2 regions of the Subtercola boreus genome follow, and region 1 is predicted to be linked to the other one. Evidence: predicted binding sites of a transcription regulator. Region 1 holds the regulator's gene; the other holds the start of a gene.
What was found. Region 1 encodes HrcA, which represses chaperone genes, less so after heat shock. Its sites were predicted from a motif close to TTNGCACTCGNNNNNNNCGAGTGCNAA; they were not measured.
Positions count from the first base shown of each region.

Region 2: a site for HrcA is predicted at 10,187-10,213, ahead of groES (co-chaperone GroES). Genes of this name have one in related genera too.

Region 1 covers NZ_VFOO01000001.1:1,729,430-1,743,671, reverse strand. The annotation lists gene FB464_RS08200 (ComEC/Rec2 family competence protein) at 1-2,082, shown strand, start outside; gene holA (DNA polymerase III subunit delta) at 2,099-3,166, shown strand; gene rpsT (30S ribosomal protein S20) at 3,327-3,590, opposite strand; gene FB464_RS08185 (pyridoxal phosphate-dependent aminotransferase) at 3,778-4,941, shown strand; gene FB464_RS08180 (NAD-dependent epimerase/dehydratase family protein) at 4,929-5,840, opposite strand; gene lepA (translation elongation factor 4) at 5,994-7,844, shown strand; gene FB464_RS08170 (DUF1990 domain-containing protein) at 7,855-8,523, shown strand; gene FB464_RS08165 (coproporphyrinogen-III oxidase family protein) at 8,533-9,813, shown strand; gene FB464_RS08160 (DUF4870 domain-containing protein) at 9,853-10,254, opposite strand; gene FB464_RS08155 (DUF4870 domain-containing protein) at 10,308-10,712, opposite strand; gene hrcA (heat-inducible transcriptional repressor HrcA) at 10,884-11,906, shown strand; gene dnaJ (molecular chaperone DnaJ) at 11,965-13,083, shown strand; gene FB464_RS08140 (16S rRNA (uracil(1498)-N(3))-methyltransferase) at 13,098-13,847, shown strand; gene FB464_RS08135 (HIT domain-containing protein) at 13,972-14,242, shown strand, end outside.
Region 2 covers NZ_VFOO01000001.1:285,569-299,810, reverse strand. The annotation lists gene FB464_RS01490 (cation:proton antiporter regulatory subunit) at 1-177, opposite strand, end outside; gene FB464_RS01485 (GuaB3 family IMP dehydrogenase-related protein) at 259-1,377, opposite strand; gene guaB (IMP dehydrogenase) at 1,419-2,921, opposite strand; gene FB464_RS01475 (branched-chain amino acid ABC transporter permease) at 3,166-4,500, shown strand; gene FB464_RS01470 (branched-chain amino acid ABC transporter permease) at 4,514-5,503, shown strand; gene FB464_RS01465 (ABC transporter ATP-binding protein) at 5,493-6,491, shown strand; gene FB464_RS01460 (ABC transporter ATP-binding protein) at 6,494-7,264, shown strand; gene FB464_RS01455 (ABC transporter substrate-binding protein) at 7,432-8,763, opposite strand; gene rarD (EamA family transporter RarD) at 8,848-9,807, opposite strand; gene groES (co-chaperone GroES) at 9,807-10,103, opposite strand; gene FB464_RS01440 (class I SAM-dependent methyltransferase) at 10,245-11,435, shown strand; gene FB464_RS01435 (YybS family protein) at 11,497-12,120, opposite strand; gene FB464_RS01425 (DUF4190 domain-containing protein) at 12,238-12,516, opposite strand; gene tsaD (tRNA (adenosine(37)-N6)-threonylcarbamoyltransferase complex transferase subunit TsaD) at 12,582-13,646, opposite strand; gene rimI (ribosomal protein S18-alanine N-acetyltransferase) at 13,643-14,131, opposite strand; gene tsaB (tRNA (adenosine(37)-N6)-threonylcarbamoyltransferase complex dimerization subunit type 1 TsaB) at 14,128-14,242, opposite strand, start outside.

The sequences.
Region 1 (14,242 bases):
CGCTCCGGATCGACCTCGGTTGAGGCGCAGATGCCCGTGATGGTGTTCGTCCGTGCAGGAGCAGACACGCCCCAATACGAGATCGGCGAACACCTCGAAGCGACGGGCAGCCTTCGACCGACAGACCCCGGCGAGAGTGTCGTCGCCCTGCTCTACACCGACAGGTCACCCACCCTCCTCGAGCCCTCGCCCTGGTACCTGGGCTGGGCGAATGGGCTTCGCGCCTCCTTCCGGCAGAGTGCCGTCGGCCTGCCGGGCGACGGCGGACAACTCGTTCCCGGTCTCGCCATCGGCGACGTCAACCTCGTCAGCGACGACCTCGACGCTCAGATGAAAGGCAGTGGACTCAGCCATCTCACCGCCGTCTCGGGGGCGAACTGTGCCATCGTCGTGGCGGCCATCATGCTTCTCGGCGGAGTGGCCGGGCTCTCCCGTCGCGCCCGGATCGTGCTGTCGCTCACCGTCATGACCGCGTTCGTCGTGCTGGTCACTCCCTCGTCGAGCGTGCTTCGCGCTGCGGTCATGGCGACCATCGTGCTGGTCACGCTCGCTTCGGGTCGGCCGCCGAAGGGTCTGCCCGCGCTCGGGCTCGCGACGATCATCCTGCTCGCCTGCGACCCGTGGCTCGCCCGCAACTACGGCCTCGCGCTCTCGGTGCTCGCCACCGCCGGACTCCTCGTGCTCGCGAAGCCGCTGCACGGGTCCCTGTCGAGGTGGATGCCCGGCTGGCTCTCCCTCGTCATCGCCGTCCCCCTGGCGGCCCAGCTAGCCTGCCAGCCCGTGCTCGTGCTACTCACGCCGACCATCTCCACGTACAGCGTGCCGGCCAACCTGCTCGCTGAGCCCGCTGCTCCCGTGGCCACGGTGCTCGGGCTCGTGTCGTGCGTCGGGGGAGTTGCCGTTCCGTTCCTCGCTCCGGTCGGCGCGTGGCTCACCTGGGTGCCCGCCTCGTGGATCGCCGGCGTCGCCCGGTTCTTCGCGACAGCACCGGGGAGCGCCCTGCCCTGGCCAGCAGGAGTCGCGGGCATCCTGCTGGTGGTGCTCGTCAGCGCCGCCGGCCTCGTGCTGCTGTTGCTCCGACCGCACGCCGCGCCAACCCAGGTGACCCAGCCACACCCGCAGCTCCCGCTGCCCTCTCCACCTCGGACACCCGGCCCGCGACGGCGTGACGCCGGGCGCACCGTGCGCCTTCTCTCCGGCGGCGTCCTGCTGCTCACGCTCGCCGTCTACCTCGGCTCCACGCTCTCGGGCACCGTTTTTCCGGCGATCGGGTGGCCGGCCGACTGGCAGATCGCGGCCTGCGACATCGGCCAGGGTGACGCCGTCGTGGTGCGAAGTGCGGGGGCCGGGCCAGACCAGCCCGACCGCATCGCGTTGGTCGATGTCGGCCCCGACCCGACCCTCCTGCACGCCTGCCTCGACGAGCTCCACATCGAGGCCGTCGACCTGCTGGTGCTCACCCACTACGACCTCGATCACGTCGGCGGCCTCGACGCGGTCGTCGGGCGCGTGGGCACCGTTCTGATGGGCCCGCCGGAGGATGCCCGTGACGAACGGATGGCAACGACTCTCACCGCGGCCGGAGCGGACGTGCGGCAGGCGCGACGGGGCGACACCGGTTCGCTCGGCGACATCGGCTGGAAGGTGCTGTGGCCGGAGGCGGGCACGGCTCTCCGCGGCAACGACGCGAGCGTCACCGTACAGTTCTCCGGGTCGATCAGTTCTCTCTTTCTCGGGGATCTCGGCGAGGACTCGCAGCGACTCCTCGCGCACGCGAGCGCCGTCTCCGGTTCCCCGGGGGACGCGCTCCCCGACGTCGACGTCGTGAAGGTCGCCCACCACGGCAGTGCCGACCAGAGCGAGCCGTTCTACCAGGCGATCACGGCGGAGGTGGGCCTGGTCTCCGTCGGAGCGGACAACCGGTACGGGCATCCGACCGACCGGCTGCTCGGAATCCTCACCCGGGCCGGCACGGCCGCCTACCGCACAGACCTGCTGGGGATGATCGTGCTGGCCCCGTCGCCTGAGGGGATCGTCGTGTGGTCGGAGGGTCAGGCTAGGGTTGAAGCTCGACCGAAGTGAGGGTGTTGTGGCTGCTGTGAGAGGGTCGCGTGCGGGAGCCGCGCGGGGAGGCGCGGGCGGATCCGGTGCGGCCAGAGGCTCGACGAAGGCGCCGGCGCCGGTCATCCCGCAACTGACCTGGGAGCAGATCCGGCCAGCCTCCGTGGTGCTCGTGTCGGGCACGGAGACCTTCCTGGCCGAGCGCGCCATCCGCCAGCTCCGGGAGCTGCTGAAGGCTGAAGACCCGAGCCTCGAGATCGTCGACATCGACGCCTCCGGGTACGCGCCGGGGGAGCTGCTCACCATGGCGAGCCCTTCGCTGTTCGGCGAGCCGCGGATGATCAGGGTGGCGTCCGTCGAGAAGTGCACCGACGCGTTCATCGCCGAGACGATCGAGTACCTGGGGTACCCGGCCGACGACACCACGGTCGTGCTCCGGCACGGTGGGGGAGTGCGCGGCAAACGCCTGCTCGACGCGGTTCGCGCCAGCACGGGCGACGTGGTGGAGGTGGTCTGCGCCGAGCTGAAGAAGGATTCCGAGCGTTACGATTTCGCCGTGGCGGAGTTCAAGGCCGCGGGCCGTCGTGTCACACCGAGCGCCGTGCGGGCGCTGGTCTCCGCGTTCACCGACGATCTGGCCGAACTGTCGAGCGCCTGCGGCCAACTCATCGCCGACACCAGCGACGAGATCACCGAGGTCACGGTCGAGAAGTACTACTCCGGGCGGGTGGAGACGAACGCCTTCGCCGTGGCCGACAGCGCGATCGCGGGGCACTACGGGGAGGCGCTCACGCTCCTGCGCCACGCGCTCGCGACCGGAGCCGACCCGGTGCCGATGGTCGCCGCCTTCGCGATGAAGCTCCGCACGATGGCGAAGGTCCTCGGGTCACGGGGTGCCGGCGGGCAGCTGGCCGGACAACTCGGTCTCGCACCCTGGCAGATCGACCGCGCTCGCCGCGACCTCCAGGGCTGGACCGGAGAGGGCCTCGGCCGCAGCATCCAGATCCTGGCGGAGACCGACGAGAACATCAAGGGCGGCAGCCGCGACCCCGTCTACTCCCTCGAACGGATGATCGCCACCGTCGCCTCGCGCGGCGAGCGCTGACGCCCACCTCCCGCCTCGCCTCTGCGGCTCTCCTGCGTGCGCCGAGTCGACCAGGATCGGCCCTCGCGAATCGCCAGCCGCGGAGCGCAGAAAAGCCCCGCCGAGGCGGGGCTTTTCGAAGCTGGTACAGCGGAGCGCGAGAAGCGCGCGCGGAGCTAAATTAGCTCAGCGCGGCGACCGACTTGCTGATCGACGACTTGCGGTTCGCAGCCTGGTTCTTGTGGATGACGCCCTTGCTGGCGGCCTTGTCGAGCTTCTTGCTCGCGAGGGTCAGCGCCGTGGCGGCCTTTTCCTTGTCGCCGGCTGCAACGCTCGACTTGACGGCGCGGATGGCCGTCTTCAGCTCACTCTTGACGGCCTTGTTGCGCTCGTGAGCCTTGGCGTTGGTGCCGATTCGCTTGATCTGGGACTTGATGTTTGCCACTGAAATACCCTCTGTATCTGTTGGTCTGTAAATTTCTGATGTGATGAATCGCAGCCCGCGCAGACGAATACTTGAATCACGACCATAAAACGTCAGTGAGTCGGAACGCCTCGGGCGCGGCTACGGAAGCCAAGGGTCAACGCTACCAGTAGCTGGCGTGAACGACAAACATACTACCGTTGAGGGTATGCCCAGTCTTGCTGCCCACATGGACTCCGTCCCCCCGTCCGGCATCCGGCGCATCTTCGAACTCGCCCAGTCGCTCGACGACGTCGTGTTCCTGGCGGTCGGCGAGCCGGATGTGGCCGTCGCGCCGCACATCCTCGAGGTCGCCGAGAGCGCCTGGCGGGCCGACGACACCGACTACACCCCGAACGGCGGCATTCCGGAGCTCCGTCAGGCCATCGTCGACAAACTGGAGCGGCAGAACGACATCACCGTCGACACCGAGCAGGTCTGGGTGACGAACGGCGGCATGCATGCGCTCTACCTCGCGATGACGCTCACGCTCGCTCCGGGCGACGAGGTGCTGCTGCCTGATCCGGGATATTCGACCTTCGCCATGAACGCCCGGATGATCTCCGCCGTGCCGGTTCCCTACACCCTGAAGCTCAGCAACGACTTCCTCCCCGACCTCGATGAGCTCGAACGCCTGGTGACAGGCCGCACGCGCATGATCATCATCAACTCGCCGTCCAACCCGCTCGGCGCCATCTTTCCGAAGCACGTCATCGAGAACCTGCTGGCCTTTGCGAAGAAGCACGACCTGTGGATCCTGAGCGACGAGGTCTACGAGTGCTTCACCTACGGTGCCCTGCACACGAGCGTCGCCTCCCTCGACACTGACGACCGCGTCTTCTCCGTCTTCTCGCTCTCGAAGACCTACGCCCTGACCGGAGCTCGGATCGGGTACCTCGTGACCCCGCCCGGCATGGCCGCCCTGATGCGGTCGGCGCAGGAGGCGATGATCAGTTGCATCAACACACCCACCCAGCGGGCGGCTGTTGCGGCGATCACCGGCCCGCAGGAACATGTCGCCGCCGCGGCCGCCCACTACCGGGAGAACCTCGGCGTCGCCACGCGCCTGCTCGACGAGCTCGGGATCCGGTATCTCGAGCCGTCCGGTGCCTTCTATCTGTGGGTGGATGTCTCGTATGCGACGAAGGGTGACGTCGCCGAATGGGCGGAACGTTTCCTGCTCGAGCAGCGCGTGGCAGTGGCCCCGGGCAGTGCGTTCGGGCGTCACGGCGAGGGCTGGATCCGCCTGTGCGTGGCCGCCTCCCCGCACGACATCGAGACGGGCATCCGGCGCCTTCCGACGCCGCCGCGCTCGGCGGGTCAGCCCGCGTAGGAGCCGGTGCTCAGCTCGTCGAGGAGCGAAGGCCCCTTCGGCTCCCAGCCGAGGTCGCTCCGCGCGGCCGATCCGGTGGCCTGCTGGTCGAGCAGCAGAGCTTCGGCGAACGGCTTGCCGAGCATCTCGAACGTCTCCTCGTCCGTCGACGGCGACACGCGGCCTTCGAGACCGGCGGCGGTGGCAGCCGCCTCACCCAGCTGGCGAACGGTCGGGTTCTCCCCGCCGACGCCGAGGTACACACTGCCGGCCGCGGCCTTGTCGAACGCCAGGATGTAGAGCTCGGCGAGGTCGTCGACGAACACCGTGCTCCAGTGCTGGTCGCCGCTGCCGATCAGTTTCAGCGACGACTCACCTGCCGCACCCGTCTCGCCGGAGACGACGGTCGTGCGCGGTGCGTGCACCACCATGTTCGGGATGCCCTGGCCGTAGCCGTACACGATGCCGGGCATGATCAGGGTCGTCCTGACCCCTTCGGCGCCGAGCACCCGCTGCTCGACGGCTCCGCGCCACGCAGTGATCGCCGGCGGATCCTGGGGCGTGGACTCGGTCAGTTCGGCGCCGTTGCCGAGAACCCAGACGCCGCCGGTGTGCACGTACGGCTTGTCGCTGCCTTCGAGGCCGGCGAAGACGGCGGTGACGAGTGCGTCGTCGACGGCCGCGCTCGTCTCGTCGCCGGGGGAGGCGAGGTGGATGACCCCGTCGCTCAGGAGCGCCTGCTCTTCGAGCAACTGTGTGTCGGTGATGTCGCCGACCACGGCCTTCGCCCCGAGCTCGCTCACCGTGGCGGCCTTCTCGCCCGAGCGGACGAGGGCTGTCACCTCTCGTCCCTGGGCCAGGAGCTGGCGGAGAACTGCTGAACCTACGAAACCGGTCGCACCGGTCAGAAAGATACTCATACCTCTTTCAACTCCTCCACAGCCCAGAGATTCCCGTCAGCTCTCCACAGGTTTGGGGGCCGGGAACCGCCGGGTGCATCTGTCTCGTAAACTTCTGTGAGCACATCGACAGCACCACCCGCAGCAGCATCGCCGAAAAATCTTGAGGAACGCGTGAGCCCCAGAGCACTACAGGAACTCCAGCCGGCGTCGACCGACCCCGCGTTCATCCGCAACTTCTGCATCATCGCGCACATCGACCACGGCAAGTCGACCCTGGCCGACCGCATGCTGCAGATCACCGGTGTGGTCAGCGACCGCGACATGCGAGCCCAATACCTCGACCGCATGGACATCGAGCGTGAGCGCGGCATCACCATCAAGAGCCAGGCCGTGCGCATGCCGTGGTCCCAGAACGGCCAGACCTACGCGCTCAACATGATCGACACCCCTGGCCACGTCGACTTCACCTACGAGGTCAGCCGGTCGCTGGCGGCCTGCGAGGGCGCGATCCTGCTGGTGGATGCCGCACAGGGCATCGAGGCGCAGACCCTCGCCAACCTCTACCTCGCGCTCGACAACGACCTGACGATCATCCCGGTCCTGAACAAGATCGACCTGCCCGCCGCAGACCCCGACAAGTACGCCGAGGAGCTCGCCGGCCTCATCGGCGGCCGGGCCGAAGACGTGCTGCGCGTCAGCGGCAAGACCGGCATGGGGGTCGAGGAGCTGCTCGACCTGGTGGTGCAGAGCATCCCGGCACCCGTCGGGGACATCGACGCACCCCCGCGCGCGATGATCTTCGACTCGGTCTACGACGCCTACCGCGGAGTGATCACCTACGTGCGCATGATCGACGGCAGGCTCACGCCGCGCGAGAAGATCATGATGATGAGTACCAAATCCACGCACGAGGTGCTGGAGATCGGCGTGAGCTCGCCGGAGCCGACGCCCAGCAAGGGGCTGGCGGTCGGTGAGGTCGGGTACCTCATCACGGGCGTGAAAGATGTGCGGCTCTCGAAGGTCGGCGACACCGTCACGACGCACCTCCGCCCGGCGACGGTCGCGCTGAAGGGCTACTCCGAGCCGAAGCCGATGGTGTTCTCGGGGCTCTACCCGATCGACGGATCGGACTACCCGATCCTCCGCGAGGCCCTCGACAAGCTGAAGCTCAGCGATGCGGCGTTGGTCTACGAGCCCGAGACCTCCGTGGCACTCGGCTTCGGCTTCCGCTGCGGGTTCCTCGGCCTCCTGCATCTCGAGATCATCACCGAGCGCCTCGAACGGGAGTTCAACCTCGACCTCATCGCCACCGCACCGAGCGTCATCTACGAGGTGACCACCGACGACAAGAAGACGGTCACCGTCACGAATCCGAGCGAGTTCCCGGGCGGCAAGATCAAGAGCGTCAGCGAGCCGATGGTCAAGGCGTCGATCCTCGCGCCGAAAGACTACGTCGGCACGATCATGGAACTCTGCCAGGGCCGCCGCGGCAGCCTCGACGGCATGGAGTACGTCGGAACCGACCGCGTCGAACTCCACTACCACATGCCCCTCGGCGAGATCGTCTTCGACTTCTTCGACCACCTCAAGAGCCGAACGCAGGGCTACGCGAGCCTCGACTACGAGCCCATCGGCGAGCAGGAGGCCGACCTCGTGAAGGTCGACATCCTGCTGCAGGGCGAGGCGGTCGACGCCTTCAGCGCCATCGTGCACAAAGACAAGGCCTACGCCTACGGCGTGCTGATGACCGAGCGGCTGAAGAAGCTGATTCCGCGGCAGCAGTTCGAGGTTCCGATCCAGGCAGCCATCGGTGCGCGCATCATCGCTCGCGAGTCGATCAGCGCCATCCGCAAAGACGTTCTGGCCAAGTGCTACGGCGGTGACATCACCCGCAAGCGCAAGCTGCTCGAGAAGCAGAAGGAGGGCAAGAAGCGCATGAAGATGGTGGGCCGCGTCGAGGTTCCGCAGGAGGCGTTCATCGCTGCCCTCAGCGGCGAGACCGAGACGAAAGACAAGAAGTAGAGGCCGAACCATGTCGACCGAGGAGCGCCGCACCCGCGCCACCCACAGCGGGCAGTCCCTGACCTACGCCGCCATCGGGGCGAGCCAGGCCGACGACCTGATGTACTACCCGCCCAAGGGCTTCAAGCCCTTCGAGGCAAAAGCGCGGCTCGGCTCGGGCGACGACCGGTTCGAGGCCGCGGCGGAGTCGATCCTCACCTGGGGCATCCAGCGCGGCAGCGGCATGACGGTCGAGAACATCGAGCTGCCCGTGTCGAGCGAGACCGACTATCCGGGTCTCGTCTACGACTCCGCCGGCCAGCCGATCGCCCCGCGCCAGCTCGACGAGGGTCACGTCTACACGGAAGACGGCACGCCGCACGTGGCACCCGGCGTCACCGCCGAACTAGTCGTGCACGTGTTCGGGGTGAAGTTCACGGCCCCGGTCCGGGTCGTGTCCGTGACGACGGATGCCCACCGGGTCGGTTTCGCGTACGGCACCCTTCCCGGGCATCCGCAGATCGGCGAAGAGAGCTTCATGGTCGAACAGCACGACGACGGGTCGGTCTGGGTGGTCATCCGGAGCTTCTCGCGTCCCAGCACGCTGCTCTACCGGCTCGGCACACCGTTCGTACGCTGGCAGCAGCGCAAGGCGACCAGGCAGTACCTCCGCGCCCTGCTGCCGGCCCGCACGTCGTGACGGGCCCCCGTGGGTAGCGCCCTCCCGCTCGGCGACCCCGCGCCGCTCGACGGGCTGCTGCCCGGGTCCGCCGCAGAGCTGAGCCACGGGCATCCCTTCGGCGTCTACCTGCACGTGCCGTTCTGCCGCGTGCGCTGCGGCTACTGCGATTTCAACACCTACACATCGAGCGAACTGCGCGGAGTCAAGCAGGTGGACTACGCCGGCCAGGCGGTGCTCGAGGTCGGTCTCGCGGCCGACGTGCTCACGCGCTCGGGCATCGACGAGCGCCCCGTCTCGACCGTCTTCTTCGGCGGCGGAACGCCCACCCTGCTGCCGAGCGCGCAGCTCGTCCAGATGCTGCGCTCCGTCGACGACGCGTGGGGTCTCGCGCTGGGCGCCGAGGTCACCACAGAGGCGAACCCCGACTCGGTGGATGCCCGCTACCTCGTCGAGCTCGCCGCGGCCGGTTTCACGCGCGTGAGTTTCGGCATGCAGTCGGCAGTACCGCACGTTCTGAAGACGCTCGACCGCACCCACGACCCTGAGCGTGTGCCGGAGGTCGTGCAGTGGGCGCGGGACGCCGGACTCCAGGTGAGCGTCGACCTCATCTACGGCACGCCGGGGGAGTCGCTCGGCGACTGGGAGCGCTCGCTCGATGCCGCCCTCGCGATGCAGCCCGACCACCTCTCTGCCTACGCCCTCATCGTGGAGCAGGGCACCAAGTTGGCCCGCCAGATCCGGTCGGGCGTGTACCCCGTGCCCGACGACGACCTCGAGGCCGACATGTACGAGCTGGCGGATGCGCGGCTCTCCAGCGCCGGCTACGAGTGGTACGAGGTGAGCAACTGGGCGCGCTCAGCGTCCGCTGCCCCCGCGACGCCCAACGCCGACGCCCTCACCGGCCCCGCCACACCGACGAGCGAGTTCCGTTCCCGCCACAACCTCGCCTACTGGCAGGGTCACGACTGGTGGGGCATCGGTCCCGGCGCGCACAGCCATGTGGGCGGCACCCGCTGGTGGAACGTGAAGCACCCGGCGGCCTATGCCGAACGCATCCTCTCCGGTCACTCACCCGCCGCGGGCCGCGAGACGCCCGACGGGGAGTCGAGGGAGATCGAGCGCGTGCTGCTGCTGGCGCGCATCCGATCCGGCCTCCCCATCGCGACCCTGGCAGCAGAAGCCCGGCAGCAGATCGCTGGTCTCATCGCCGACGGCCTGATAGACGGAAGAGCCGCCCTCCGCGGATCAGTGGAACTGACCCTGCGGGGGCGGCTGCTGGCTGACGCAGTGGTGCGCCGCCTCACCTGACCGGGCGCCCCGATCGATGACCGGGGCGCTCGGCAGGCGCTACTTGATGAACTGGATCGCGCACCACTTCGGGTAGGTGTAGCCCTCGCCCTTGTTCGCGGCGATTGCGGCGATGATCGCGAAGACGATGCTGATGATCCAGACCGCGAGCACGATGACGGCGCCGATGAGCACGATCGTCAGAATGTAACCCACGATGTAGCCGATCAGGATCGTCAGTTGGAAGTTGAGCGCCGTCTTCGTGTGCTCGCGGATGAACTCACCCCGGTCCTTCAGCACCAGGTAGCCGATCAGCGCCGGGAGGAACCCGAAGATGATGCCGCCGACGTGGATGAGGGTCGACCAGAGGCGCTGGTCTTCGGGGCGCATGGGTGCCACCGCGGGGTAGCCGGGCGCGGCCGGCGGGGGAGTGGGCGGGCCTTTGGGAGGGTAGTCGCTCATGGGTGGGGCCTTTCGTTGGATGACGATATCGAGGGACGTCGGGAAGGGAGGTGTTACTTGATCCAGCGGTAGTTGACGGGGTAGCGGTAGCTGCCGCCGCCGTTCACCCGCACGCCGCCGATGATTGCGAAGACGAGGTTGACGATGACGACGGCCCAGAGCACGAGGCCGAGCAGGAGGGCCAGGATCCAGCCCACGAACGGGACGAAACCGAGGATGGCCGACAGGATGTTCAGCACGACGATCGCCGCGGTGACGTTGATCGTCCAGTTGAGGGCTTCCGTGCTCTCCTGCCTCACGCGGGGCCCGCGGTCCTTGAAGACGAGGTGGATGACCAGGGCGGGAACCAGCGGAATGATGTTGCCGAAGTGGGAGAGACTGGCCCACAGCTTGTCGTCTTCGGCTGAGAGGGGAGCCGCGGGCGGCTGGGCGGGTTGCGAAGCGGTCGGATCGGACAACGGGGTCTCCTTTCTGGGCAGAGATAAGCACAAGATAGCGCCAGTGACCGGCCCGGGGCAATGATTTATGCTCAGCGTGTCGTCGACGGGGGCAGACCTTGCGCATCCGTCGTTATATAATTGGCACTCTGATCACGGGAGTGCTAAGCCGGTCGAGGAAGGTGGGGCGTCATGGTCTCCGAACGCAGCCTCGAAGTCCTGCGCGTCATCGTGCACGACTATGTGGAGTCCCGCGAACCCGTCGGCTCGAAGTCCATCGTCGACAGGCATTCCTTCGGCGTCTCGGCCGCGACCATCCGGAACGACATGGCCCTCCTCGAGGAGGAGGAGCTCATCACGGCTCCGCACACCTCTTCGGGCCGCATCCCCACGGACAAGGGCTACCGGCTCTTCGTCGACCATCTCTCCGAGCTGAAGCCGCTCACCGCTGCGCAACGGCAGGCCATCGAGACGTTCCTCGGGTCATCCGTCGACCTCGACGACGTGCTCGCGCGAACGGTGCGCCTGCTCTCCCAGCTCACCCAGCAGGTCGCGATGGTGCAGTACCCGTCGCTCTCCACCGCGAAGGTGCGCCACATCGAGGTCGTCGCCCTGGCACCCCTTCGCATGCTGACCGTCGTCATCACCGACACGGGCCACGTCGAGCAGCGCATCGTCGAGGTGCCCGCCGACATCGACGACGCGTTCCTGGCCGATCTCCGCACGAAGGCCAACGCCTCGGCTTCGGGCCTCGGCCTCGATGCCGCGGCCGCGCGCCTCGCCGAGCTCAGCGACCAGTTCAGCCACGACCGGCGGGCTTCCGTCGCCGCGGTCAGCAGGGCGCTCATCGAGCAGGTCACAGCGAACCGGCAGGAGAAGCTCATCATCGCCGGGGCAGCGAATCTCGTCCGCACCGAGGGTGACTTCGCCGGCAGCATCCTCCCGGTGCTCGAGGCCGTCGAGGAGCAGGTCGTGCTGCTTCGGCTGTTCAGCGAGATGCAGGCCGACCAGCACGGGATGTCGGTGCGGATCGGTCGCGAGAACGCGCCGTTCGGCCTGGCCGAGACCTCGGTGCTCGCGAGCGGCTACAGCGGGGCCGGCACCGCGCTGGCGAGGCTCGGCGTACTCGGACCGACCCGCATGGACTATTCCACGAACATCCAGGCCGTCCGCGCGGTCGCCCGCTACCTCTCGAAGACCCTGGGCGAGAACTAGCCCCGGAATATTCCTCCACACTTTCCCCTTCACTCACCAAACAAAGGAGAAGCCCTTCGTGGCTGACCACTACGACGTTCTCGGTGTCGAACGCACCGCGACCCCCGACGAGATCAAGAAGGCCTACCGTCGGCTCGCCCGCGAACTGCACCCTGACGTGAACTCTGCTCCGGATGCTGAGGAGCGCTTCAAGGCAGTGACCCACGCCTATGACGTGCTGAGCGATCCCGGGCAGCGCCAGAGCTACGATCGCGGACCGCAGGCCGGTTTCGGCGGCGGTGGCGGCGGAGCCCAGGGTTTCGGCGGTTTCGGCGACATCTTCGAGACCTTCTTCGGCGGGCAGCAGGGCGGCCAGCGCGGCCCCCGCTCGCGTGCCGAACGCGGGCAGGACGCCCTGCTCCGCGTCGAGGTCGACCTCAGCGAGGTCATCTTCGGCACCCACCGCGACCTCGAGGTCGACACCGCGATCCTCTGCGAGACCTGCCAGGGTTCCTGCGCCCAGCCGGGCACGCATGAGGTGACGTGCGACATCTGCCACGGAACGGGCCAGATCTCCCGCACCGTGCGTTCGCTGCTCGGCAACGTGATGACGAGCTCGCCCTGCGGCACCTGCCGTGGGTATGGCACGATCATCCCGGCCCCCTGCGTCACCTGCCAGGGCCAGGGCCGCGTGCGCGCCCGCCGCACCATTCCCGTCGACATCCCCGCGGGCGTCGACACCGGCCTCCGCCTGCAGATGCCCTCCCAGGGCGAGGTGGGACCCGCCGGCGGGCCGCAGGGCGACCTCTACCTCGAGGTCAAGGTGCGTCACCACGACATCTTCAGCCGCAACGGCGACGATCTGCTCTGCACCCTCGAAGTGCAGATGTGGGACGCGGTGCTCGGCACGACGACCACGCTGAAAGCGCTCGACGGCGACGTCGAGGTCGAACTGCGGCCGGGCATCCAGAGCTCGGAGGTGCTGACGGTCAAGTCGCGCGGCGTGACGAAGCTGCGGGGCGGCGGCCGGGGCGACCTGAAGATCGGAGTGCAGGTCGTCACTCCCACGAAGCTCGACCACAAGCAGAAGGAGCTCATGAAGCAGCTCGCTTCGGCGCACAAGTACCCGGCGCCGTCGCTCGGGCAGTTCCAGCAGGGACTCTTCTCGAAGCTCCGCGACCGCTTCATGAACGCCTGAGCGGCGACCGGTCGATGAGTTCCCTGTTCATCCGTGAAGATCTGGCGTCGATCCCGCACGAGGTGCGCGACGTCGTGTCGCTGCACGGCGAGGAGCAGAAGCACGCCGTGACGGTGAACCGCATCCGGGTCGGCGAGGCGACGTCGATCGGAGACGGCCGGGGCCTCGTCGTGAGCGGTCCGGTCATCGCGGTGTCGAGCTCGGTTCTCAGCATCGCCGTCACCGAGGTCGAGGTCGTCTCACCGACGCCGCACCGCATCCACCTCGTGCAGGCGCTCGCGAAGGGCGACCGGGACGAGCTGGCGGTGCAGGCCGCGACGGAACTGGGTGTGGCCGTCGTCTCGCCGTGGGCTGCCGAGCGCTCGGTGTCGCGCTGGGTCGGACCGAAGATCGCCAAGGGCCTCGACCGCTGGCGCGCCATCGTGCGCGAGGCGACCAAGCAGTCGATCCAGGCCTGGGTGCCCGAGGTCGGCGACCTGCTGTCGACGAAAGAGCTCGCGTCGCTGGCTTCGGGCTCCCGGATGCTCGTGCTCGACCCGACCGCAGAGCTGTCGCTCACCGCGGCCGACCTGGGCGACGACGTAGGCGGCAGCGACATCGTGCTCGTCGTCGGACCGGAGGGCGGCATCGCCCCGGGCGAACTCGATGCCCTCGAGGCGGCGGGGGCTGTGCGGGTGAAGCTCGGCACGGGCATCCTCCGCACCTCGACAGCAGGCCCGGTCGCGATCGCGGTGCTGAACGTGAGGCTCGGCACCTGGAGCTGACCGCGCCGGCTGCCACGACCGTGTCGGCTGCCCGACCGCGCCGCCCGCCCCGGCCGCGCGATCCGCGCTACGCCCACAGCAGAAGGCCCGGCCCGTTGTCAGTGGCCCGGCTTAAGATGTGAGCATGCCAGAGACCCCAGAGCCGTCGATCTTCACCCGCATCGTGCGGAGGGAGATCCCCGCCACCATCGTCGCCGAGACCGACCGTGTCATCGCCTTCACCGACATCGCTCCGAAGGCACCGGTGCACCTGCTCGTCGTGCCGAAGACCGAGCAGTACGCGAACGTCGTCGAGCTGGCAGCGGGCGACCCGGGTCTCCTCGCAGAGGTCGTGGAGGTTGCGAACCAGCTGGCCGCCGAGCACTCCGACGGTGACTTCCGCCTCATCTTCAACA
Region 2 (14,242 bases), 1.4 Mb from region 1:
CTCGCTGAGGCGGAGCGACACCTTGTTCGACTCCGCGCCGTCTTCTTCGTCGGCGAACGTGATCAGGTCGCTGTGGCCGGAGCGGTGCGCGATGACACCCACCTTGCCGCCATCGTCGGTGATGAATGTGTGCAGCACGCCGACACCCGGGAGCTTGACCCGTCGTACATCAACCATGACTGGCCTCTCTGGTGTGCTGGTTCATCGAGCTTCAAGTCTACCCGCGGCCGGGCGACCGGCACCCGCGACGACGGTCGTTCAGCGCGCTGCGTACGGGGCCACGACGACCTCGATGCGCTGGAACTCCTTCAGGTCGGAATAGCCGGTGGTGGCCATCGAACGCCGGAGCGCACCCATCAGGTTGGCGGTTCCGTCGGCGACCGGCGACGGCCCGAACAGGATCTGCTCGAGCGGCGCGACGGCTCCGACGTGCACGCGGTTGCCGCGCGGCAGCTGGTCGTGGTGCGCCTCGGGGCCCCAGTGGTAGCCGCCACCCGGCGCATCCGTGGCGCGGGCGAGAGCGGTGCCGAGCATGACGGCGTCGGCTCCGACCGAGATGGCCTTGACGATGTCACCGGACGTGCCGAGGCCGCCGTCGGCGATGACGTGCACGTACCGCCCGCCGGATTCGTCGAGGTAGTCGCGGCGTGCTCCCGCGACATCCGCCACGGCCGTCGCCATCGGTGCGTGGATGCCCAGGGTCGCCCGCGTCGTGGAGGCTGCTCCCCCACCGAACCCGACGAGCACACCGGCCGCGCCCGTTCGCATGAGGTGGAGCGCCGCGGTGTACGTGGCCGCGCCTCCGACGATGACCGGCACGTCGAGCTCGTAGATGAACTTCTTGAGGTTCAGAGGCTGGACCGTCTTCGAGACGTGCTCGGCCGACACGGTGGTGCCCCGGATGAAGAACAGGTCCACACCGGCCGCGACGACGGTCTCGTACAGTTCCTGGGTGCGCTGCGGTGAGAGCGAACCCGCGACGGTGACACCGGATGCCCGGATCTCCGCCAGGCGGGCGGTCACCAGCTCGGGCTTGACCGGTTCTGCGTAGATCTGCTGCATGCGCACGGTCGACGCACCCTCAGGCAGGCCCTGGATCTCGGCTAGCAGCGGCTCAGGGTTCTCGTACCGCGTCCACAGGCCCTCGAGGTCGAGCACGCCGAGGCCGCCGAGGCGGCCCATCGCGATGGCGGTGGAGGGCGACACGACGGAGTCCATCGGGGCCGCGAGCACGGGGATGTCGAACTGGTAGGCGTCGATGCTCCACGTGGTCGACACGTCCTTCGGGTCGCGGGTGCGCCTCGAGGGGACGACCGCGATGTCATCGAACGCGTAGACCCTGCGGCCTCGCTTGGACCGGCCGATTTCTCTTTCCATACTCACCCGCCAAGCCTACCGGTCAGCTCGGTAGACCCTCATCAGCGCCGATAGTTGGGGGCCTCGACCACCATCTGGATGTCGTGCGGGTGCGATTCCTTGAGGCCTGCGGCCGTGATGCGCACGAACTTGCCGCGGGCCTTCAGCTCCTCGACCGACCGCGCACCCACGTAGAACATCGACTGGCGGAGCCCGCCGAGCAGCTGGTACGCCACGTTCGACAGCGCGCCGCGGTACGGCACCTGGCCCTCGATGCCCTCGGGGATCAGCTTGTCGTCGCTCGGCACATCCGCCTGGAAGTAGCGGTCCTTCGAGTACGAGGTCTTCTCGCCACGCGTCTGCAGAGCCCCGAGCGAACCCATGCCGCGGTAGCTCTTGAACTGCTTGCCGTTGACGAACACCAGGTCGCCGGGGCTCTCGTCGCAACCGGCCAGCAGCGAGCCGAGCATCACGGTGTCGGCGCCGGCCACGAGGGCCTTGGCGATGTCGCCCGAGTACTGCAGGCCCCCATCCGCGATCACCGGAACACCGGTCTCCCGCGCTGCGAGCGATGCTTCGTAGACGGCAGTCACCTGGGGCACGCCGACTCCTGCGACCACGCGGGTGGTGCAGATGGATCCGGGGCCCACTCCCACCTTGATCGCGTCGACGCCCGCATCGATGAGCGCCTGCGCACCCGAGCGGGTGGCGACGTTGCCGCCGATGATGTCGACCCCGGATGCAGCGGGGTCGCTCTTCAGCCGCTTGACGATCTCGAGCACACCGGCGCTGTCGCCGTTGGCGGTGTCGACCACCAGAACGTCGACCCCGGCATCCACCAGCGTCATCGCGCGCTCCCAGGCGTCCCCGAAGAAGCCGATCGCCGCACCGACGCGGAGCCGACCGGATTCGTCCTTCGTGGCGTTCGGGTACTTCTCACTCTTGTCGAAGTCCTTGACCGTGATGAGACCGCGCAGGCGACCCGCGGCATCCACCAGCGGAAGCTTCTCGATCTTGTGCTGCGCGAAGATCGCGATCGCGCCGTCGGGATCGATGCCCACCGGTGCCGTGATGAGGGGTGCCTTCGTCATCACGTCGCGCACCAGGGTGGTGCTCTTCTCCCAGGCCGCGACGAAACGCATGTCGCGATTGGTGATGATGCCGACGAGGATGCCCGCAGCATCCACCACCGGAAGTCCGGAGACCCGGAACTGGCCGCAGATCAGGTCGGCCTCGGCCACGGTCGCGTCGGGTGAGGTCGTGACGGGGTTCGTGATCATGCCCGACTCACTGCGCTTGACCTGGTCGACGTTCGACGCCTGGTCTTCGATCGAGAGGTTGCGGTGGATGACGCCGAAGCCGCCCTGGCGCGCCATCGCGATCGCCATGCGGGACTCGGTGACGGTGTCCATCGCCGACGAGAGGAGGGGGGCAGCGAGGGAGATGCGCTTCGTGAGGCGGGACGTGGTGTCGGCCTCGCTCGGGATCACGTCGGTGTGACCGGGCAGCAGCATCACGTCGTCGTAGGTCAGGCCGATGAATCCGAACGGGTCGTTCTGTTCCATTACTGTTCTTCTCCCACGTTTTTGTACATCTCTTCTCTTGTCCTGATTCTAACGAGCCGAAGAGCGCGCCTATTCCGCACGCACCCGAAACACGCATGACACAAAGCGTGTATAACGTAAGCTCACTTGCAACTCGCTCGCAGCGTCCAAAGATGCGCGCTCGTCCTGGAGGAATTGAAACTTGACGACACTGACCGTGCCGAAAAGGCCCGAGGGCCGCGTGAGGGTCTGGCGACTCGCTGCGATGATCATGATGGCGATCACCGCTGTGCTGCTGCTCGTGGGCCTCGGCGCCACTCCCGCTCTCGCCGCTACGACCCCGACTCCCACTCCGGCCGCGGCCTGTGCCGCGAACGCGACCACCGGCTGCCTGCAGGGAACCATCAAACTGCCGAGCGGAGATCCTGCCGTCGGCATCAAGCTGGAGATCAAGGGCGGCGACCTCGACACCGTCGCCACCACCGGTTCGGACGGCAAGTGGAGCCAGGCGATCACTGTCGCCGGGCCCTACACGATCAACCTCGACACGTCGTCGATCCCGGATGGCGCGGTGCTCGACTCGGCCGCCAAGAACCCGGCCACCGTCAACGGCGCACTGAACAAGAACGTCGGCTTCGTCTTCAAGATCGTCGGGGGCACCACGGCCGACGACGGAACGACCACGCAGACGCCCACCACGGATGCCGGCACGGGGGTCTCGTTCGAGCGCTTCCTGCAGCAGCTCGTCTCGGGCATCCGGCTCGGCCTGCTGCTGGCCCTCGCGGCCGTCGGACTCTCGCTCATCTTCGGTACCACCGGGCTCTCCAACTTCGCGCACGGTGAGCAGGTCACCCTCGGCGGTCTGCTCGCCTATCTCTTCGCGAACGTGCTCGGGCTGAACCTGATCCTCGCCGCGGTCATCTCGGTCGTCATCTGTGCGGCGACGGGGTACTTCCAGGACGCGGCGATCTGGAAACCGCTGCGGAGGCGGGGGCTCGGCACGACCCAGTTGATGATCGTGACCATCGGGCTCTCGATCGCACTGCAGTACGCGTTCCAGTACTTCCTGGGGGCATCCACCGTCCGAATCGACATGGCCAACCCCGTGACGGTCCAGCTCGGCCCTGTCGCCCTTTCCCAGCAGTCGCTCGTCTCGATGGGCATCGCCATCGTCGTGATCGCACTGGTCGGCTTCGTGCTGGTCAAGACCCGCATCGGCCGGGCAACACGCGCCGTCTCCGACAACCCTTCGCTCGCGGCGGCATCGGGCATCGACGTCGACCGCATCATCCGTCTCGTCTGGACGAGCGCTACGGCCCTCGCCGGCCTCTCCGGTGTGCTGCTCGGCCTGGTGCTGAACGGCGTCAACTGGCAGACCGGTCTGCAGCTGCTGCTGCTCATGTTCGCCGCGATCACCCTCGGTGGCCTCGGCACAGCATTCGGCGCTCTCGCCGGCGCCATGATCATCGGTCTCGTCGTGGAGCTCACGAACCTCGTTCTGCCGGGCGACTTCAAGTACGCCACGGCACTCGTCATCCTGATCCTCGTGCTGCTGGTCAGACCACAGGGAATCTTCGGGCGCCGAGAGCGCATCGGTTAGAAGGGCTGCACTCATGGATCAATTCCTCACCACTCTGGTCGCCATCCTCAACTCGGCGATCTCGCCCCAGACCGCGGCACTCGCGATCGCAGCCATCGGCCTGAACATCCACTTCGGCTACACGGGACTGCTGAACTTCGGCCAGGCCGGGTTCATGCTGATCGGGGCATACGCCTTCGCGATCTCGATCATCGGTGGCCTGCCGATCATCCTCGCCTTCCTCATCGCCCTCGTCGCTGCCGTGATCTTCGCGCTGATCCTCGGCATCCCCACCCTGAAGCTCCGCGGGGACTACCTGGCGATCGTCACGCTGAGCGCAGCGGAGATCGTGCGGATGGTCGGGCGGTCCTCCCTTCTCACGAACATCACCGGCGGCTCGAACGGAATCACCGGCAACGAATACCGGGGCCCCTTCACCGATCTGTCGTTCTTCGGTGACGGCCGCGTCGACTTCGGCCCGTGGAACTACGACGCGACCGGCTCGAACGGCTGGTGGTTCATCGCCACGGCCTGGTTCGTCGTCGCACTGCTGTGCCTCTTCGTCTGGGCGATCATGCGGAGCCCCTGGGGCCGCGTGCTCCGCGGCATCCGCGAAGACGAGGACGCCGTGCGCGCGCTCGGCAAGAACGTCTACAGCTACAAGATGCAGGCCCTCATCCTCGGCGGGGTCATCGGCGCCATCGCCGGAATCGTCTACATCCTGCCGGCGTCGCTCCAGGCTGACAGCATGGGCCGATCGATGACGTACTTCATCTTCACCGCCCTGCTGCTCGGCGGCGCAGCGACCGTGTTCGGCCCGGTGCTCGGCGCAATCGTGTTCTTCGCGCTGCGCCTGCTGGTGCAGGGGCTGGCGGGACAGTTCGTGCCCGGCACCATCATGAACGGCCAGCAGACGGAACAGTTCGCCTGGATCGTCATCGGCATCACGCTGATGCTCGTCGTGATCTTCAGACCGCAAGGTATTCTCGGCAACAAGAAGGAGCTGAGCTTCGATGTCAAGTGACGTCCCCACCACCACATCCACCATCACGGCGGCGGGCGCGGCAGCGAAGGCGAGTGTCGTCGACGTGCCCCACGAGCCCGGGGTGGCAAAGCCCGACGCGATCCTGACGGTCGATCACGTCACGCGCCGCTTCGGCGGCATGACCGCAGTGGACGTTCAGCACCTCGAGGTCCAGCGCGGCATCATCACCGCCCTGATTGGTCCGAACGGTGCAGGCAAGACCACGTTCTTCAACCTGATCACCGGATTCGACAAGCCCAGTTCCGCACCGAAGCTCATCGGTGGCCCCAAAGCCGGCGAAGCGGCGAAGTCGTCGTTCAACGGCAACGAGGTCGGCAACATCGGCGCGACCAAGGTGGCCAAGCAGGGCATGGTGCGCACCTTCCAGCTCACCAAGGCACTCTCGAAGCTCACCGTGCTCGAGAACATGCGCCTGGGGGCGAAGGATCAGCCGGGCGAGAACCTCTTCGTCTCGATGATCAAACCCCTCTGGGCCAAGCGCGAAGCTGAGATCACGGTCAAGGCTGAAGAACTCCTCGCACGCTTCAAGCTGCTCGAGAAGAAGGACGACATGGCCGGCAGCCTGTCGGGCGGCCAGAAGAAGCTGCTCGAGATGGCCCGCGCCCTGATGAGCGACCCCGTCATGATCATGCTCGACGAGCCGATGGCCGGGGTCAACCCCGCACTCACCCAGTCGCTGCTCGGCCACATCCAGGCCCTCAGGGACGATGGGATGACCGTGCTCTTCGTCGAGCACGACATGCACATGGTGCGACACATCTCCGACTGGGTCATCGTCATGGCCGAGGGCCGCGTCGTCGCAGAAGGACCTGCAGCCACCGTGATGGACGACCCCGCGGTCATCGACGCCTACCTCGGCGCGCACCACAACACAGACCTCGGCGACGACTCGCTCCTGACCGACGAGGTGGCCGAAGAACTGGCGGCCGAAGTCACTGCCGAAGAGAACGCGGAGGGCAAAGCCTGATCATGGCCGAAACGACCGAAACCCGAGTGCCGGTGATGCAGGCGACGAACCTCGTCGCCGGCTACCTGCCCGGGATCAATATCCTGAACGGCTGCAACCTCGACGTGTACCCCGGCGAGCTGATCGGCATCATCGGCCCGAACGGTGCCGGCAAGTCCACGCTGCTGAAGGCCCTCTTCGGGCTCGTCAACGTGCGCTCCGGCTCCGTCACGCTCAAGGGCGAGGACATCACCGGGCTGAAGGCCAACAAGCTCGTACAGGCCGGTGTCGGCTTCGTCCCGCAGACCAACAACGTCTTCCCCTCGCTCACCATCGAGGAGAACCTGCAGATGGGCCTGTTCCTTCGCCCGAAGATGCTCAAGGAGCGCCTCGAGGCGATCTTCGACCTCTTCCCGGTGCTCGCCGACCGTCGCCAGCAGCGCGCCGGTTCGCTCTCCGGCGGTGAGCGCCAGTCCGTCGCCATGGCCCGCGCCCTGATGATGGACCCGTCGGTGCTCCTGCTCGACGAGCCCTCCGCGGGCCTCTCCCCCGTGCGCCAGGACGAGACGTTCATCCGCACCCGCCGCATCAACAAGACGGGCGTGTCGATCATCATGGTCGAGCAGAACGCACGCCGCTGCCTGCAGATCTGCGACCGCGGCTACGTGCTCGACCAGGGCCGCAACGCCTACACCGGCACCGGCCGCGAGCTGGCCGACGACCCCAAGGTCATCGAGCTCTACCTCGGCACCCTCGCCAAAGACGTCGAAGGTGAGCACAGCGAGGCGCTCTGAACGAGCGTCTCGCTCCCAGTGCGGCACGCATCAGGTAGCGATGAGGGACTAAGAAGGCCCCGCCCCGGTCATCCGGTGGCGGGGCTTCTGCGTCGCCCCTGGGGGCACGAAGAAGCCCCCCGACCGGCGAACCGGGCGGGGGGCTTCTGGGGGAAGGTCAGAACTACTTAGTAGGAGGTCTGTCCCTCGATGGCCGACTGGAACGTGTAGGTGTTGTCAGCGTTGTACTTGTAGATGCCGATGAACGCGCTGGAGGGCTCGTTCTTCTCGTTGAACGGGCCGATGCCCGACTGTCCGGTGTACTGGATGTCGGTTCCGGCGGAGACCAGCGGCGCGCACTCCTTGTACGAGGCGCACTTGGTGCCACCGTTCGCACCGGAGACCGCTGCCAGTTCCTTGTTCAGGTCGGCGGAGACGTTCGACTTGGCCTTCAGCGCTGCGAGAGCGGTGAGGGTGGTCGCGTCGTAGGCCTCAGGAGCGTAGGAGAAGTCCTTGAGGTCTGCATTCTCTGCACCCTTGTACCAGCTGACCAGCGACGCCTTGAACTCGTCGTTGGCGTTGGCGCCCGGGATCGTGCCCTGGGCACCCTCGAGGGTTCCGGCCTGGAAGTCCTTGCTGTAGTCGGCGGTGTTTCCGTCTGACAGATAGGTCTTCGGCATCGTCCAGCCCTGGGCGACGAGCTCGGGGATGATCGACTTGGTCTCGTCGAAGGCGAGGATGACGATCGCGTCGGGCTTGGCGGCGAGAGCCGCGGTCACCTCAGCCGAGAACGTGGTCTGGCCGGGAGGGAACTCCTGGCCGGCACCCTTGGCACCATAGACGACGGATCCACCGGAGGCCTCGATGGAGGCCTGGGTGAAGTCGCGGAGACCGGTTCCGTAGGAGTCGTTGAAGACGAGGAAGGCGATCTTCGAGTTGCCGTCACCCGTGATGAGCGAACCGAGAGCCGAGCCCTGTACCGAGTCCGGCGGAGCGGTGCGGTAGTAGAACGGACCGTAGCCGCTGAGCTTCGCCGACGTGTTCGCCGGGGAGATCTCGGTGATGTTCGCCGAGGCGAACGAGTCGACGACGTTCAGCGAGACGCTCGAGGAGGCGGCGCCGATGGCGACCGAGACCTTCGCGGCGATCAGCTTCTGGGCACTGGCGGTCGAGACGCTGAGGTCGGTCGAGTCACCCGAGTCGGCGGCGAGCACGCACGCCTGCTTGCCGTCGACTCCGCCAGCAGCGTTGATGTCGGAGACGGCCAGGCCGACGCCCGCCTGCTCCGGCGGGTTGAGGTACGCGAGGCTGCCCGTGACGGGGAGGATCGTACCGACGACGAGGTTGTCGGCGGTTGTCGCGTCGCTCGCGCAGTCCGCCGACGTCGCCGAAGCGGTCGAGGAAGCGGAGGAGGTCGAAGTAGTAGTGCTGCCACCGGAGGCACAGCCGGAGAGCATGACGGCGATGATGCCAGCTCCAGCCAGAATGGACGTCCGGAGGGCATACTTGGATTTGATCATCCTGTGAACCCTTTCATAGTGCTCGCGAGTCTGGAGCCCCCACAGCGACGGCCCCTCGCGTTCATTAGGTACAACCTAGGGTCGTTATGTTTCGAGGATGTTTTCTGAACGTGCCGTCGGCATATCGTTAGCAATTCGTAACCGGGATGCCCGGGCCGCCCACACGAGGTCGACGGTCAGCACGAGCAGCGCGATCCAGACGATCGCGAACCCGATGAGCCGCTCGGGCGGCATGGGTTCGCCGAGGATGAAGACCCCGGTCAGCAGCTGCATGATCGGCGTCAGGTACTGCACGAAGCCCATCTGCACGAGCGGCAGCCGCTTCGCCGCCGACGCGAAGAGCAGCAGAGGCACCGCCGTGACCGCCCCGGCGGCGACCAGCCCGACCGTGTGCCAGCCGCTGCCCTGCCCGAACGTGACGCCTGTGGTCGCTCCGACGAAGACGAGTTGGATGACCATCAGAGGTGCGAGCCACATCGACTCGAGCGTGAGACCGTTCACCGCGTCGATGCGGGGGCCGACCTGTTTCTTGACCAGGCCGTAGAGGCCGAACGAGAACGCGATGATGAGCGAGATCCAGGGCACCGCGCCGTAGCCGACGGTGAGCACGACGACCGCCACGCCGCTGATGCCGAGCGACACCCATTGCAGGGGCCGGAGCCGCTCGCGCAGGAAGAACACGCCGAGCAGGATCGTGACGATCGGGTTGATGAAGTAGCCGAGGGAGGATTCGACGATCTGGCCGCTGGTCGCCGCGATGACGAAGGTCTGCCAGTTGATGTAGATGAGCACACCGGCCGCGCCCATGATGAGCACCAGCCGGGGCTGGCGGAACACCGCCGCGAACTGGCGCCAGCGCCTCAGCGCAACGATGATCAGCAGGCAGAACACCAGCGAGAAGAGCACCCGCCACGCGACGATCTCGAAGGGGCCGGTGGGCGCCAGCAGCACGAAGTAGACCGGCAGCAGGCCCCAGAGCAGGTAGGCCCCCAGGGCATAGAAAAGCCCGGACCTCGTCGGCCCGGGCTTCTCTGAAGAACTCACTATCGAACGATAACAGCCAGAACGTCGCGAGCTGAGAGCACCAGGTACTCTTCACCGTTGTACTTGACCTCGGTTCCGCCGTACTTGGAGTACAGGACCTTGTCGCCGACGCTCACGTCGAGGGGCACGCGGTTGCCGTTGTCGTCGATGCGGCCGGGGCCGACAGCCTCGACGACACCCTCCTGGGGCTTCTCTTTGGCCGTGTCAGGAATGACGAGACCCGACGCCGTGGTCGTTTCTGCTTCGACCTGCTTGATGACGATGCGATCCTCGAGCGGCTTGATGGAGACCGACACAGTTGACCTCTTCTTTCTTCGTTCAAAAGTCATGTTTTTGGCACACTCACACTGAGAGTGCTAACTCCACTTTAGGGGTGCTGCTGGCACTCGGTCAACCTGAGTGCCAGCCTCAGTACGCCCCGCCTCTAAACTTGCCCCATGCAGAGAACCGAGCTCGAACAGCTGATGACGACCGAGGGGCTGAATCTGCTCGACTCCCTTCCGCCCTACACGAACGGGGCGAACATCGTGCGCTCGGTGGCCGACCTGCGGAAGCGCGGCTACCCTGCAGCGCTGGTCGGTGCGGTCATGACCCAGGCCCGCCTGAGGGCCCGCGCAACGGCCAAGTTCGGCGATTTCGCCGACCGGATGCTCTTCACCGAGGCCGGGCTCGAACAGGCCACCCGCCTGAACGTCGCCGCCCTGCACGCCGGCCGTTTCCGCACCGCAGGCGTCACCCGCGTCGCCGACCTCGGTTGCGGCATCGGCGCCGACGCCCTCGCCTTCGCCGGGCTCGGGCTCACCGTCACAGCGGTCGAACGCGACGAGGTCACGGCCGCCATCGCCTCCTACAACCTCGCCCCCTTCGACACAGCGACCGTCGAGCACGGCGACGCCGAGTCATTCGACGTCTCCCGCGTCGACGGTCTCTACTTCGACCCCGCGAGGCGCACCGCCGGGCACACCAACACGTCGCGCCTCAACGACCCAGCCGACTACAGTCCGTCGCTCGACCATGTCTTCCGCCTTGCCGAACGGATGCCCGTGGGAGTCAAGCTCGGCCCGGGCCTCGACCGCGACCTGCTGCCCGCGGACGCCGAGGCGCAGTGGGTCTCCGTCGACGGGCACGTGGTGGAGACGGGGCTGTGGTTCGGCGCGCTGGCCCGGGAGGGCATCCGGCGTTCCGCGCTGGTGATCGCGAACGGGCGCACCGACGAGCTGCACGCCGCAGTCGACTCAGACGACGTGGACGCGGGCGCGCTCGGGGACTACCTCTACGAGCCCGACGGCAGCGTCATCCGGGCCCGGCTGATCGGCGACCTCGCGCGAACCATGGGCGCGCGGATGGTCACGGAGCAGATCGCCTATCTGACCGCCGACAGCCTGGTCGAGACTCCGTTCGCCTCGGCGTTCCGGGTGCGGGAGGTGTTTCCTTTCAACGTCTCATCGCTGAAGAAGGAGCTGAAGTCCCGCGGCATCGGTCGCCTCGAGATCAAGAAGCGCGGGGTCGACATCGACCCGGCGACGCTCCGGCCGAAGCTCGCCCTGCAGGGCACGGAGGAGGCCACGCTGTTCGTCACGCGGGTCGGCGGGCGACACAGCGCGATCCTCGCCGATCGCGTGGGGTAGCGGGCCCCACGGAACGCGGAAGGGCGCCCGGCCGAAGCCGGGCGCCCTTCTCGGAGACGACTCAGTACGAGTAGGATCCGGTGCCGTCGTTGATCGCCGCAGCCACGGTGACAGCCAGAACGATGACCAGCACGATCGACAGCAGCACTCCGATGAAACCGACGATGAGTGCGGTCAGCCAGAACCCCTTCGCAGCGGGCTCCTTGCGACGGCCGATGAAGCCGAGCACAACGCCTGCGACGGAGAAGATGAATCCGCCGATGCCGAAGCTGATGGCGGAGATCAGCACACCGACGATCGCGGCGATGAAGCCGATCAGGCTGAGAATCGCGACCTTCGCCGGGGCGGGTGCTCCGGCGCCGTAGGCGGCGGGTGCGCCGTACGCCGGAGCGCCGGGAGCGCCGGGCGCCCCGTAGCTCGGAGCCGCCGGCGGCGCGGGCGCCACGGGAGCGTACGCGGGCGGAACCGGGGGAACGTCCTTCGCGAGCGGCACACTGGCGGGCTCCGACGGGGCGGAGTAGGTGGGTGCGGCGGGCGGCGCGACAGGCGGAGCCGTCGGCGGCGCGGGCGGCGCGGTCGGCGGCTCGTTCGGAGTCGGGGCCGGAGGCGGCGTGTCGGAGCCCTGGACGGGCGGCACGGCCGGGTGGGAGGTGCCCTCGCCCGTGGGGTTCTGGGGATCGGTCATGGTGACGGTTCCTTCCGGTTGGTCGTTCGTCAGTCGTTCAGAACATCTCCGAGCCTAGCGAGAACGGCCCTGTCCCCGGCGCCCCTCGCCGCTGATGGCGAAGTATTGCGGCAGCCGCTAGTAGTTGCCCGACGCGGCAGAGGCGCCGACGATGACCACCACAACGATGATGTAGATGATCAGCAGCGCCAGTTCGACGAAACCGATGATGATGGCAGCGATGGCGAGACCGCGGCCGGCCTCACCGGTCTTCTTCACCTGGTTGAGCCCGATGAAACCGAGCACGATCCCGATGACCGTGAAGCCGACGATCGAGACGACAAGCGCCACGATCGAGATGACGTTCGTCTTACGAGCGGGTGCTCCGGGTGCGGAATATGAGGCGGGTGTAGTCATGGCGGAACTCCTTCGTCGAGGTTTCATCGTGGCAGCAACGCTGAGCGGCTGTCAACGGCCGCCTCTCAGACCACCTGGATGTCGGTCACCGGCAGGGTCGAATCCGCCCCGAAGTCGAGCCCCGAGGGCGCGTGCCCGCGGAGGATCAACTGCGCACCGAGTGCCGCGATCATCGCGCCGTTGTCGGTGCAGAGTGTGAGCGGCGGGATCCGCAGCGCCACACCGGCCGCCGCGCACCGCTCGGCCGCGAGCTCCCGCACCCTCGCGTTCGCCACCACGCCGCCGCCGAGCAGCAGGCGCGGCACCCCCAGGTCGGCGCACGCCGCAAGCGCCTTGGTCAGCAGCACATCGGCGACGGCCTCGCGGAAGCTCGCCGCGACATCCGCCACCGGCACCTCCTCACCGCGATCGACGCGCGCCTCGACCCAGCGCGCGACCGCGGTCTTCAGCCCCGAGAACGAGAAGTCGTAGCGATGCTTCTCCCGGTCCTTCGGCAGGGTGAGACCGCGCGGGAACCGGATCGCCTTCGGGTTCCCCCCGACAGCGACCCTGTCGATGTGCGGCCCGCCGGGGTAGGGCAGACCCAGCACCCGCGCCACCTTGTCGAAGGCCTCGCCTGCCGCGTCGTCGATGGTCTCGCCGAGAAGTTCGACGTCGGAGACCAGATCGCGCACGAGCAGCAGCGAGGTGTGACCGCCCGACACCAGCAGCGCGATCGTCGGGTACTCCAGCGGTTCGGAATCCGGGGTGATGAGGTCCACCCCGACATGCCCGACGAGGTGGTTCACGGCGTAGAGCGGCTTGCCGGTCGACAGCGCGAGCGCCTTCGCCGCCGCCACACCGACCATCAGCGCGCCCGAGAGCCCCGGCCCGCAGGTGACGGCGATCGCATCGAGGTCGTCGAGGCTCAACTGCGCTTCGGCGAGCGCGGCGTGGATGGTCGGGGTGAGCGCCTCGAGATGAGCCCGTGCGGCGATCTCCGGTACCACTCCCCCGTACCGGGCGTGCTCGTCCATCGACGAGGCGATCGCGTTGGCCAGCAGGGTCGTGCCTCGCACGATCCCGATCCCGGTCTCGTCGCAGGAGGTCTCGATGCCGAGCACGAGCGGCTCGCGGTTGTCGGATGTCACGCGGCACCTCCGGCCGGCAGGTCGAGCCGCATGACCACCGCGTCGACGTCGTCGGGCTGGTAGTACCCGCGTCGCACTCCGATGGGCGCGAACCCGAGATCGTCGTACAGGGTCTGCGCACCCGGATTGTCGGCGCGCACCTCCAGGAACAGGCGCCGCGCGCCCCGGGAGACCGCCTCGGCGATCAGAGCCTCCATCATCAGCCGGCCGAGACCCTGCCGCCGGGCATCCGGTGCCACAGCGATGGTCTGGATGTCGGCGTCCGACGCACCGCGTGCACTCATCAGCCCCGCGTAGCCGCTGAGTTCCGCGGCATCGTCGTCGCCGGGCCGGAACGCGACGAGGTAGTGGCAGTAGCCCTGGCTGAGGTCGCCGAGCATCATCGCGCGCGACCACGCGTCGTTCTCGAAGGTGACCGTCTCGAGCCGCATGATCGCGTCGACGTCGTCGGGGGTGGCGACCCGCAGCACGAAGCCGCCGTTCACTGCGTCACCCGTTTCGCTCCCGCGGAGACCGTCACGTCGGGCGAGCGGAGGTAGAGTGCGACATCCGGAGCGAGAGGGCCGCCCGTCTCCAGCAGGGCGAGTGCGACCAGA